One region of the Serratia sp. A07 genome, then DNA from elsewhere that is predicted to be linked to it. Evidence: riboswitches for the same ligand, from Rfam matches in the RefSeq annotation. Region 1 holds a riboswitch; each other region holds the start of a gene.
The links. A riboswitch is a leader RNA that binds a small molecule or an ion and turns the genes downstream of it on or off. The one in region 1 is predicted to bind thiamine pyrophosphate.

Region 1 (3,570 bases):
GCTGGAAGCTCACCCGTTGTGCGTAACCCGCGGCTTCGGCCTTGGCGCGCGCGGCCGCCAGCATGCCGGCGGAGGGTTCCACGGCGCTGAAACGCCAGCTGGCGTTGGCGGCGGCCAGCGCCTCCAGTTCACTGCCGGTGCCGCAGCCGGCCAGCAACAGCGTGGCGTCATTCGGCAGCGTCTGTGCGAGCGTCGCCGTCAGCAGCGCCTGGGCAAACTGATAGCCGGGCACCAGGGTCAGAATACGGCGATCGTAGTCCGCCGCTGCGGCATCGGGGAAGCGTGTATCCGTTTGGTGTTGCATAACCTTCCTTGCCAAGTTCATTGAGAGAGACAAGGAAGGTTATGCTTAAATGATAATGAAATCCATTATCATTAATGAGTTCTGTGACGGGAAAGGCGGCGTTAGCGGGCCGGCGAATGCATCAGGTAATAATCTTCTTCGCCGTCGTTGCCGGTAGAGATGATGCGCCAGCCGTGTTTGCGGTAGAACGCCAGCGCCTTTTCATTCTTCACCAGGCATTTCAGCGAGCCGGTGGCGGTGAAGGTAGCTTCCGCCGCCTGCAGCAGCGAACTGCCGACGCCGCGCGGCGGCTGATGGGGATCGACATACAGGTTATGAATGAAGTTGTCTTCGCGGTAGACGGAGACGAATCCCAGCAGCGTGCCGCCGTCTTCCGCCACCCAAATCGCTTCGCCCAGCGTCGCTCCGTCGAAATCTTCCAACTGATAGTTTGAGGTATCGCGCCAGCCGAACGCCGCCTTGCGCGACGCCAGGTACAGCGTGCGCAGGAAGGGGCGATCGGTCTCTTGGTAGGGTCTTATCTGCATGGCATCTCCCGGTGGTTTGTGCTCACTATAGCGCATTGCGCGGCGTATGCCTGCCGAGCCAATTTATTCGCTTGTTTGTCCGCGCCGCCGCTGGCATGATCCCCTGCAGGGATTAACGCAACGTTGATCACAACCTATTGATTTTCATGACTCGGGGTGCCCTTCTACATGAAGGCTGAGAAATACCCGTATTACCTGATCTGGATAATGCCAGCGTAGGGAAGTCACGGCCGCCCAGCCGGCGCCGCCTTCTTGAACGCCGGTTGGGAGGAATATGATCGCTCGACCTGATGCACTACCCGGCGCGCGCGCCGCGGCCTGTCTGACCCAATTCCAACAGCGGCCTCCGCTGATCCACTGCCTGACCAACGAAGTGGTGCAATCGCTGACCGCCAACGTGCTATTGGCGCTCGGCGCCTCCCCGGCGATGGTGGTGGAGCCGCAAGAGGCGGCGCAGTTCAGCGCGCTGGCCGATGGCCTGCTGATCAACGTCGGTACCCTCAATGCGCTGCGCGCCGAATCGATGCGGGCGGCGGTGGCCGCCGCCAATCGGGCCGGCAAGCCCTGGACGCTGGATCCGGTGGCGGTCGGCGCGCTCTCCTACCGCACCGCCTTTGCTAAACAGCTGCTGGACGAGAAACCGGCGGCGATACGCGGCAACGCCTTGGAAATCATGGCGCTCAGCGGGTTGCTGGCCAGCGGCCGCGGGGTTGACAGCGGCGACGATTCGCTGGCGGCCTTGCCCGCCGCGCGTGAGCTGGCGCAGCGCAGCGGCGCGGTGGTGGCGGTCACCGGCGCGGTGGATTACGTCACCGACGGCCAACGCGATTGGGCGATCGAAGGCGGTTCCCCGCTGATGACGCGGGTGGTGGGCACCGGCTGCGCGCTGTCGGCGGTCGTGGCGGCGTTTTGCGCCCTGCCGGGCGATCGCCTGGACAACGTGGCGACCGCCTGCCGGGTGATGTCCCACTGCGGCGGCCTCGCGGCCAGGCAGGCCGGCGGGCCGGGCAGTTTTACGCCGGCGTTCCTCGACGCCCTGTATCAGCTGCGCGGGGAGGATCTGTGATGAAACGTATTAACGCCCTGACCATCGCCGGCACCGATCCCAGCGGCGGCGCCGGCATTCAGGCCGATTTGAAGGCTTTCTCGGCGCTTGGCGCCTACGGCGCCTCGGTGATCACCGCGCTGGTGGCGCAGAATACCCGCGGCGTGCAGTCGGTGTATTACATCGATCCGGCGTTCGTCGCCGCGCAGTTGGACTCGGTGTTCAGCGACGTGCGTATCGACAGCGTCAAGATCGGCATGCTGGCCAACGCCGACATCGTGCAGGCGGTGGCCGAACGGCTGCGCCATTACCGGCCGGAGTTCGTGGTACTGGACACCGTGATGCTGGCGAAAAGCGGCGATCCGTTGCTGGCGCCGGAGGCGGTGGCGTCTATTCGGCGCGAGCTGTTGCCGCTGGTGTCGATCATTACGCCGAACCTGCCGGAAGCGGCGGCGCTGCTGGCGTGCGCGCCGGCGGAAGATGAAGCGCAGATGCGCGAGCAGGGGCGGGCGCTGCTGGCGATGGGTTGCCGGGCGGTGCTGATGAAGGGCGGCCACCTGAGCGAAAGCGAGAGCCCGGACTGGCTGTTTACCGCTGAAGGCGAGCAGCGCTTTACCGCGCCGCGCGTCGCCACCCGCCACACCCACGGCACCGGTTGCACGCTCTCGGCCGCGCTGGCGGCGCTGCGCCCGCGCCATGCCGACTGGGCGGCTACGGTGGCCGCCGCCAAGGACTACCTGCAACAAGCGCTGCAACAGGCGGACACGCTGGAGGTGGGGCACGGCATCGGGCCGGTGCATCATTTCCATGCCTGGTGGTGAGTCAACTTTTTGCCGCAACCGTGGTCTGACTAGTTCAGGCCCGGTTTGACGGGCAAAACCTGATTTAACCTAGGGAGAAGGACTATGACGGGACACCAGGCGCTGCGTTGCGCCCTCTTCGGCGCACTGCTCAGCTTCAGCGCGGGCAGCTTTGCCCAGCAGATCGTCACCACGTCGGATTTGATTCAGCAGCCGGGGTATCAGGCCAGCTGGCAAAACATGGTGAAAGGCCAGGCGCGGATGCCGGGCTGGGCGCGCAAGGGCGTCGGCACCTCTACGCCGGCGCAGAATCTGAACTGGAAGGGCAAAGAGTATCTGGTCGGCAACCTGTGCAAGCCGCACGACTGCGGCAACAACTTTTTGATCGTGGCGTTCAGCGCGGACAAATCCCAGGCCTGGGGCGTGCGGGTGGCAGTGGAAGATCGGCCGGAAGCCGTCGATCATCCGAAGAAGTATGCCAAGTACCAGTGGCTCGGCAAGCCGAATGACGACATGAAGGCGCTGCTGAAGCAGCAGTTCGAGAACAATCCTGATTGGAAATAATCAGACTGGGGGCGCCGGTGATGGCGCCCCCGGCGTTGATCAGCCGATGCCGGCCTGATGCAGATCGTGCAGGTTGAGCGCCCCCACCAGCACGCCGTCCATATCGACCACCGGGGCCGCGCTGATGTGCTGTTCGTGCAGCGCTTCCAGCGCCTCGCCGGCGCGCCACTGCTCCGGCAGCCGATAGCCGGGGCGGGTGATCGCCGGGCTGAGCGGATCCTGCAGGCTGTTGCCCTTCACCAGCCAGCGGCGCAGGTCGCCGTCGGTAAACACGCCCACCACCCGCTGCTGCGCGTCGCAGACCGCCACTAACCCGAGCCCGGTGCGGCT
Region 2 (3,570 bases), on a different contig from region 1:
CCTGGCGCTGCAGCAACAGCGGGCCGAGGAGCTGCTGGAACAGGACCGCATCGATCAGTTGGTGCAGCTGGTGGGCGACAAAAACGTGGTGCGCCAGATGCTGCTGTCGCAGCTGGGGCGCAGCTTCCGCCAGGGGAAACACATCCTGCGGGTGCTCTACTACCGGCAGCTGTACAACCTGCTGCCCGGCTCGGCGCTGCGGCGTTCGGAGACCCATTTGGCGCGCCAGATCTTCAACGGCCTGACGCGCATAAATGAGGAAAACGGGGAACTGGAGTCCGATCTGTCTCACCATTGGCAGGCGCTGACGCCGCTGCACTGGCGGTTTTACCTGCGCCCGGCGATCCATTTTCATCATGGCCGCGAGCTGGAGATGGCGGACGTCATCACTTCCCTTTCGCGACTGACCTCGCAACCGCTGTTCTCGCACATCGAGAGCGTCACCTCGCCGACGCCGTTCGTTATCGACGTGCAGCTGCGCAGCCCCGACCACTGGCTGCCCTGGCTGCTGGGCAGCGTGCAGGCCATGATCCTGCCGCGCGAATGGCGTGAACTGCCGGATTTCGCCCGCCATCCGGTCGGCACCGGCCCCTACCGCATGGTGCGCAACCATCCCAGCCAGATGAAGATCCACGCCTTCGACGACTATTTTGGCTACCGGGCGCTGATCGACGAGGTGAACATCTGGGTGCTGCCGGAGTTTTCCGAAGAGCTGGTGCACTCCGGCGTGCAGCTGCAGGGCGATGAAACCGGCAACAGCGAGCTGGAAAGCCGGCTGGAAGAGGGTTGCTATTTCCTGCTGTTCGATCAGCGTTCTCCGCTGGCCGCCGACCCCGCCATTCGCAGTTGGCTGTGCGAATTGATCAACCCCATTTCGCTGCTGAGCCACGCCGGGCCGCTCTACCAGCGCTATTGGTCGCCGGCGTACGGCCTGCTGCCGCGCTGGCACCACAACCGCACGCTGGCGCAGCAGCCCAAGCCCGCGGGCCTGACCGAACTGACGATGACCCACTTCAATGAACATTCGGAGTTTCACGCCATTCGCCAGGCGATCGAACCGCTGCTGGCGCAGCACGGCATCCGCCTGATCGTGCAAAGCGTGGATTACGCCACCTGGCACCAGGGCGACGCGCGCAGCGATCTGTGGCTCGGCAGCGCCAACTTCTATCTGCCGCTGGAGTTTTCGCTGTTCGCCACGCTGTACGAACTGCCGCTGATGCAGCATTGCATGAACGAAGATCTGGCGCAGGACGCGGCGCTGTGGCGCGCCAACCGCTTGCCGCTGGCCGAGTTCTGCCAGCGTCTGGTCAGCAACCACCAGCTGCATCCGCTGTTCCACCACTGGCTGCAGCTGCACGGCCAGCGCAGCATGCGCGGCGTGCGGATGAACACCCTCGGCTGGTTCGACTTCAAGTCCGCCTGGTTTGCCCCGCCGGAGGCATAAGCGCCTTTCGCCCGGGTCGGTTAATCTTTACAATAGCGCCGTCTCAACGGGGTGCGGTAAGTCGGGCCGCGTGATAAGCCCGATTTTCCGCTGAGAGCACACCCGTCGAACCTGATCCGGTCAATACCGGCGGAGGGATTTGAGCCCAGCGAACCGGCGACGCCGCCTCGCCCCCTCAGATGCCCTTGCCCCCTTATTTTTCAGGAGTGCAACGTGGTCAAAACATATCTGCCCTGCTTATTGCTGCTGTGTGCCGCGCCGGTGTTCGCCAAGCCGACGCTGACGGTTTACACCTACGATTCCTTCGCCGCCGACTGGGGCCCAGGCCCGGCGGTAAAAAAAGCCTTCGAAGCCGAGTGCGACTGTGAACTGAAGTTCGTCGCGCTGGAAGACGGCGTCTCGCTGCTGAACCGCCTGCGTATGGAAGGCAAGAACAGCGCCGCCGACGTGGTGCTGGGGTTGGACAACAACCTGTTGCAGGCGGCGCAGCAAACCGGCCTGTTCGCGCCGAGCGGCGTCGACACCGCCAAACTGACGGTGCCGGGCGGCTGGCAGGACGCGACTTTCGTGCCTTACGACTACGGGTACTTCGCCTTCGTCTACAACAAAGAAAAACTGAAGAACCCGCCAAAAAGCCTGCAGGAGCTGGTCAGCAGCGATCGCAACTGGAAAGTGATCTACGAAGATCCGCGCACCAGCACGCCGGGCCTCGGCCTGCTGCTGTGGATGCAAAAAGTGTATGGCGACAAGGCGCCGGCCGCCTGGCAGCAGTTGGCGAAGAAGACCGTCACCGTCACCAAAGGCTGGAGCGAAGCCTACGGCCTGTTCCTGAAAGGCGAAGGCGATCTGGTGCTCAGCTACACCACCTCTCCCGCCTATCACCTGATCGAAGAGAAAAAAGATATCTACGCCGCCGCCACGTTCAGCGAAGGGCACTACCTGCAGGTGGAAGTGGCGGGCAAGCTGAAGGCCGCCAAACAGCCTGAGCTGGCGGAGCGCTTCATGCAGTTCATGGTGACGCCGGCCTTCCAGAACACCATCCCGACCGGCAACTGGATGTACCCGGTGATCAACACCCCACTGCCCGTCGGCTTTGAGCAGATGAACGTGCCGCATACCGCGTTGCAATACAGCGCCGAAGAGGTGGCCAAACAACGCGGCGGTTGGATCCGGGCATGGCAAACCGCCGTCAGCCGCTGATCCCCCGCTGGCTCTGGCCGGGGCTGCTGGCCGCCGGCGTGATCCTGCTGGTCGCCGCGCTGGCGATGGGCTCGCTGTGGCGTCACGCGCCGGACAGCGACTGGCGCGGCCTGTGGCAGGACAGCTACCTGTGGCACGTGGTGCGCTTCACCTTTTGGCAGGCGCTGCTGTCGGCGCTGATTTCGGTGCTGCCCGCCGTTCTGCTGGCGCGCGCGCTCTATCGCCGCCGCTTCCCCGGCCGGCAGCTGCTGCTGCGGCTGTGCGCCATGACGCTGGTGCTGCCGGTGCTGGTGGCGGTGTTCGGCCTGCTCAGCGTCTATGGGCGCCAGGGCTGGCTGGCGACGCTGTGCGGCTGGCTGGGCGTCGAGTATGGCTTCTCGCCCTACGGCCTGCAGGGCATTCTGCTGGCGCACCTGTTCTTTAACCTGCCGCTGGCCACCCGCCTGTTGCTGCAGGCGCTGGAGAATATCCCGGTGGAGCAGCGCCAGCTGGCCGCCCAGCTGGGCATGAATGGCTGGCAGCAGTTCCGCTTCGTCGAATGGCCGGCGCTGCGCCGCCAGATCCTGCCGAGCGGCGCGTTGATCTTCATGCTGTGCTTCGCCAGCTTCGCCACCGTGCTGTCGCTCGGCGGCGGGCCGCAGGCCACCACCATCGAACTGGCGATCTATCAGGCGCTGAGTTACGACTACGATCTGGGCCGTGCCGCCATGCTGGCGCTGATCCAGTTAAGCTGTTGTCTGGGGCTGGTGTTGATCAGCCAGCGCCTGAGCCAGGCGCTGCCGGTGGGCCATACCCACGCCCAGCGCTGGCGCAACCCGGAAGACAGCCTGTGGCGGCGCGTCGGCGATTTTCTGCTGATCGCCGCCGCGCTGTTGCTGCTGCTGCCGCCCCTGCTGGCGGTGATCGCCGACGGCGCCAATCAGGCC
Region 3 (3,570 bases), on a different contig from region 1:
TGCGGCAGGGTTTCGTCGTGATAGGCGCGCGCGGTGGCCGGATCGAGCGCCAGATTGAACTGATCTTCCCAGCGGAATTCGAAACGTGCCTTGGACATGGCGTTATCGCGGATCTGCGCGCCCGGATGGCCTTTGGCCAGATCGGCGGCGTGAGCGGCGATCTTGTAGGTGATCAGGCCCTGCTTGACGTCTTCTTTGTTCGGCAGGCCGAGGTGCTCTTTCGGCGTGACGTAACACAGCATGGCGCAGCCGAACCAGCCGATCATTGCCGCGCCGATGCCGGAGGTGAAATGGTCATAGCCCGGGGCGATATCGGTGGTCAGCGGGCCGAGGGTGTAGAACGGCGCTTCGTGGCAGTGTTCCAGCTCTTCAGTCATGTTGCGGCGGATCATCTGCATCGGCACGTGACCCGGGCCTTCGATCATCACCTGCACGTCGTATTCCCAGGCGATTTTGGTCAGCTCGCCCAGAGTATGCAGCTCGGCGAACTGGGCTTCGTCGTTGGCGTCCTGAATCGAGCCGGGGCGCAGGCCGTCGCCGAGCGACAGCGAAACGTCGTAGGCGGCGCAGATCTCGCAGATTTCACGGAAATGTTGATAGAGGAAGTTTTCCTGATGGTGCGACAGACACCATTTGGCCATGATTGAGCCACCGCGCGATACGATGCCGGTCAGGCGTTTGGCGGTCATCGGCACGTAGCGCAGCAGCACGCCGGCGTGGATGGTGAAGTAGTCGACCCCTTGCTCCGCCTGTTCCAGCAGCGTATCGCGGAACATCGCCCAGGTGAGGTTTTCCGCCACGCCGTTGACCTTCTCCAGCGCTTGGTAGATCGGCACGGTGCCGATGGGCACCGGGCTGTTGCGCAGGATCCACTCGCGGGTTTCGTGAATATAGCGGCCGGTAGAGAGATCCATCACGGTGTCCGCGCCCCAGCGGGTGGACCACACCAGCTTCTCCACCTCTTCTTCGATCGACGACGTGACCGCCGAGTTGCCGATATTGGCGTTCACCTTCACCAGGAAATTGCGGCCGATGATCATCGGCTCCGCCTCCGGATGGTTGATGTTGGCGGGAATGATGGCGCGGCCGGCGGCCACTTCCTGACGCACGAACTCCGGCGTGATGTTGTCCGGCAGGTTGGCGCCCCAGCTTTGGCCCGGATGCTGGTGGCGCAGCACCTCGCCGCGAATGCGCTCGCGCCCCATGTTTTCACGGATGGCGATGAACTCCATCTCTGGGGTGACGATACCGGCGCGGGCATAGTGCAGCTGAGTCACGCACTTGCCCGGCAGCGCCCTGCGCGGCAGCGGCAGATGTTCGAAGCGCAGGTGATCCAGCCCCTCGTCCGCCAGCCGCTGTTGGGTAAAGCCGGAACTGGCACCGCTCAGGGTGGCGGTATCGCCGCGCGCGTCGATCCAGCCGGCGCGCAGCTTGGCCAGGCCAGCGTGCACGTCGAGCTCGGCCTGCGGATCGCCGTAGGGGCCGGCGGTGTCATACACCGGGATCGCCTCGTTGGGTTCATACTGTGGGTGGTCTTTGCTGCCGCCGAGCAGGGTCGGGCTGAGCTGAATTTCGCGCATCGGCACCTGGATATCGCTGCGCGAGCCCTGGAGATAGATGCGGCGTGAGTTCGGGAAAGCCATGCCTTGCAGGGTGTCGATAAACTGCTGGGCGGCTTCGCGTTGCGCTTTACGGGCGCGCGGTGGATTAACGTTAGACATAGCAAGTTCCTACCAGTGTGTTGGGTTGGGAAAGTTGCTTGTCTGGAGCTCGGAGGGAGTAATGATGGTGGCCGATAAGGCAGGGCGCCCGCAAGGGGAAGGCCGTGCCTGTGGCGATAGATTACTCTTGTTCCCTTCGCGGGTATTAACCCGATCAGGTTCCGCGGATCCCGAATTAACGGTCTCAGCCTGGCTGATTCGATGAACAAATCAGGCGCTAGGCACTCCGACAAGATGCCCCCCAGTATAGGAGGGATAAGAAAAAAAACTATAAAATTTTAACGCGCGGGATCCAGCGTCGGGTCCGGCAGCGGTTGCTGCGCGGCCTCCGCTTCCAGCTGGATCAGCTTATCTTCCAGCGCAAAGCGCGCCGCCAGCGTTTCGCCGATATCCGACAGGGCCTGGTGGAATTCCAGACAAACCTCCTGATCGATATCCACTTCGGTATAGCGATCGTGGAACGCCATGATCTGTTCGGTATTGGCCCACAGCTTGGGGTAGATGTTCACCGCCAGCGACATTTTCGGACTGGCTGCGCCTTCCACTTGTTTGATAATTCTGTCATAGATATGAAAATGCCCTGCGGAGAGATAATCCACCAGGTTGTGGCAAAAGTTCTCCAGCGCTTTTTCATTCAGCGGCGTATGCTTTTCTTTATTCGGTTTGAGGCCTACCAGCGTGCAGTAGGCAACCAGCAACTGTTTGCGGGCCTGAAGCCATTGATCAACTAATTCATTACTACCGCCAACGCGCTGAGTCAGCCTTTCCAAACGGTTGAGCATGTTTGACTCCGTGTAAGTAATAAAAGTAACCGGTAAGTTATTAAAATGTAACAAAGCCGATTTGTAGAGTGCCAGTGAAGCTGAGGTTGTGCAACAACGATATGGAACTTGCATTAACGGGCAATGAAAACGGCTGGTGGATCGTCAGCCATGAAAGCAAACTTTGGTTACCGAACGGTGAATTGCCGTCGGGGACGGCCGCCGCTCTTGGGCTGCGGGGCCACATGGCGCGCACCATCGGTGAATGGGAGGGCGCGCCGGTCTGGCTGGTGCGCCAGGCGATGCCGCGGGAGATGGGATCGGTGCGTCAGCTGTTGGATCAGGATCGCGGTCTGTTCCAGCTTGCCGGGCGCGGCGTGCAGCTGGCGGATTTCTACCGCTCTCATCGCTACTGCGGCTATTGCGGCCATGAAATGCACCTCAGCCGCACCGAAAGCGCCTGTCTGTGCGGCCACTGCAAAGAGCGGTACTACCCGCAGATTGCACCCTGCGTGATCGTCGCCATTCGGCGCGACGATCAGATCCTGCTGGCGCAACACGTGCGTCATCGCGGTGGTATCCACACGGTGCTGGCCGGCTTCGTCGAAGTGGGCGAAACGCTGGAGCAGGCGGTGGCGCGCGAAGTGATGGAAGAGAGCAATATTGAAATCAAGAACCTGCGCTACGTCACTTCACAACCGTGGCCGTTCCCACACTCGCTGATGATGGCCTTTATGGCCGATTACCATCAGGGTGACATTCGCCACGATCCCAAGGAGCTGCTCAACGCCGGCTGGTATCGCTACGACCAGCTGCCGCTGTTGCCGCCACCCGGTACTGTGGCGCGCCGGTTGATTGAGGACACCGTGGCGCTGTGCCGGGCAGAATAATGTACAATGGCCGGCAGATTATTAAGGGAGCCCCATAAATGACTGAGTTGAAGAACGATCGCTACCTGCGCGCGCTGTTGCGCCAGCCGGTGGATGTGACCCCCGTATGGATGATGCGTCAGGCCGGTCGTTATTTACCGGAGTACAAGGCGACCCGCGCCCAGGCCGGTGATTTCATGTCGCTGTGCAAGAACGCGG

Region 2: it holds a riboswitch for thiamine pyrophosphate, as region 1 does, so the genes downstream of both, thiB (thiamine ABC transporter substrate binding subunit) here and thiM (hydroxyethylthiazole kinase) in region 1, are expected to answer to the same signal.
Region 3: it holds a riboswitch for thiamine pyrophosphate, as region 1 does, so the genes downstream of both, thiC (phosphomethylpyrimidine synthase ThiC) here and thiM (hydroxyethylthiazole kinase) in region 1, are expected to answer to the same signal.

Annotation. Positions count from the first base shown of each region.
Region 1 covers NZ_JBZXDO010000011.1:67,542-71,111, reverse strand. The annotation lists gene AC4PR2_RS13580 (methyltransferase) at 1-304, opposite strand, end outside; gene AC4PR2_RS13575 (GNAT family N-acetyltransferase) at 406-831, opposite strand; TPP riboswitch at 974-1,070, shown strand; gene thiM (hydroxyethylthiazole kinase) at 1,106-1,897, shown strand; gene thiD (bifunctional hydroxymethylpyrimidine kinase/phosphomethylpyrimidine kinase) at 1,897-2,697, shown strand; gene AC4PR2_RS13560 (inhibitor of vertebrate lysozyme family protein) at 2,782-3,240, shown strand; gene gutQ (arabinose-5-phosphate isomerase GutQ) at 3,280-3,570, opposite strand, start outside.
Region 2 covers NZ_JBZXDO010000004.1:195,415-198,984, reverse strand. The annotation lists gene sgrR (HTH-type transcriptional regulator SgrR) at 1-1,444, shown strand, start outside; TPP riboswitch at 1,482-1,600, shown strand; gene thiB (thiamine ABC transporter substrate binding subunit) at 1,658-2,644, shown strand; gene thiP (thiamine/thiamine pyrophosphate ABC transporter permease ThiP) at 2,620-3,570, shown strand, end outside.
Region 3 covers NZ_JBZXDO010000040.1:6,878-10,447, reverse strand. The annotation lists gene thiC (phosphomethylpyrimidine synthase ThiC) at 1-1,721, opposite strand, end outside; TPP riboswitch at 1,836-1,960, opposite strand; gene AC4PR2_RS24195 (Rsd/AlgQ family anti-sigma factor) at 2,000-2,503, opposite strand; gene nudC (NAD(+) diphosphatase) at 2,605-3,372, shown strand; gene hemE (uroporphyrinogen decarboxylase) at 3,411-3,570, shown strand, end outside.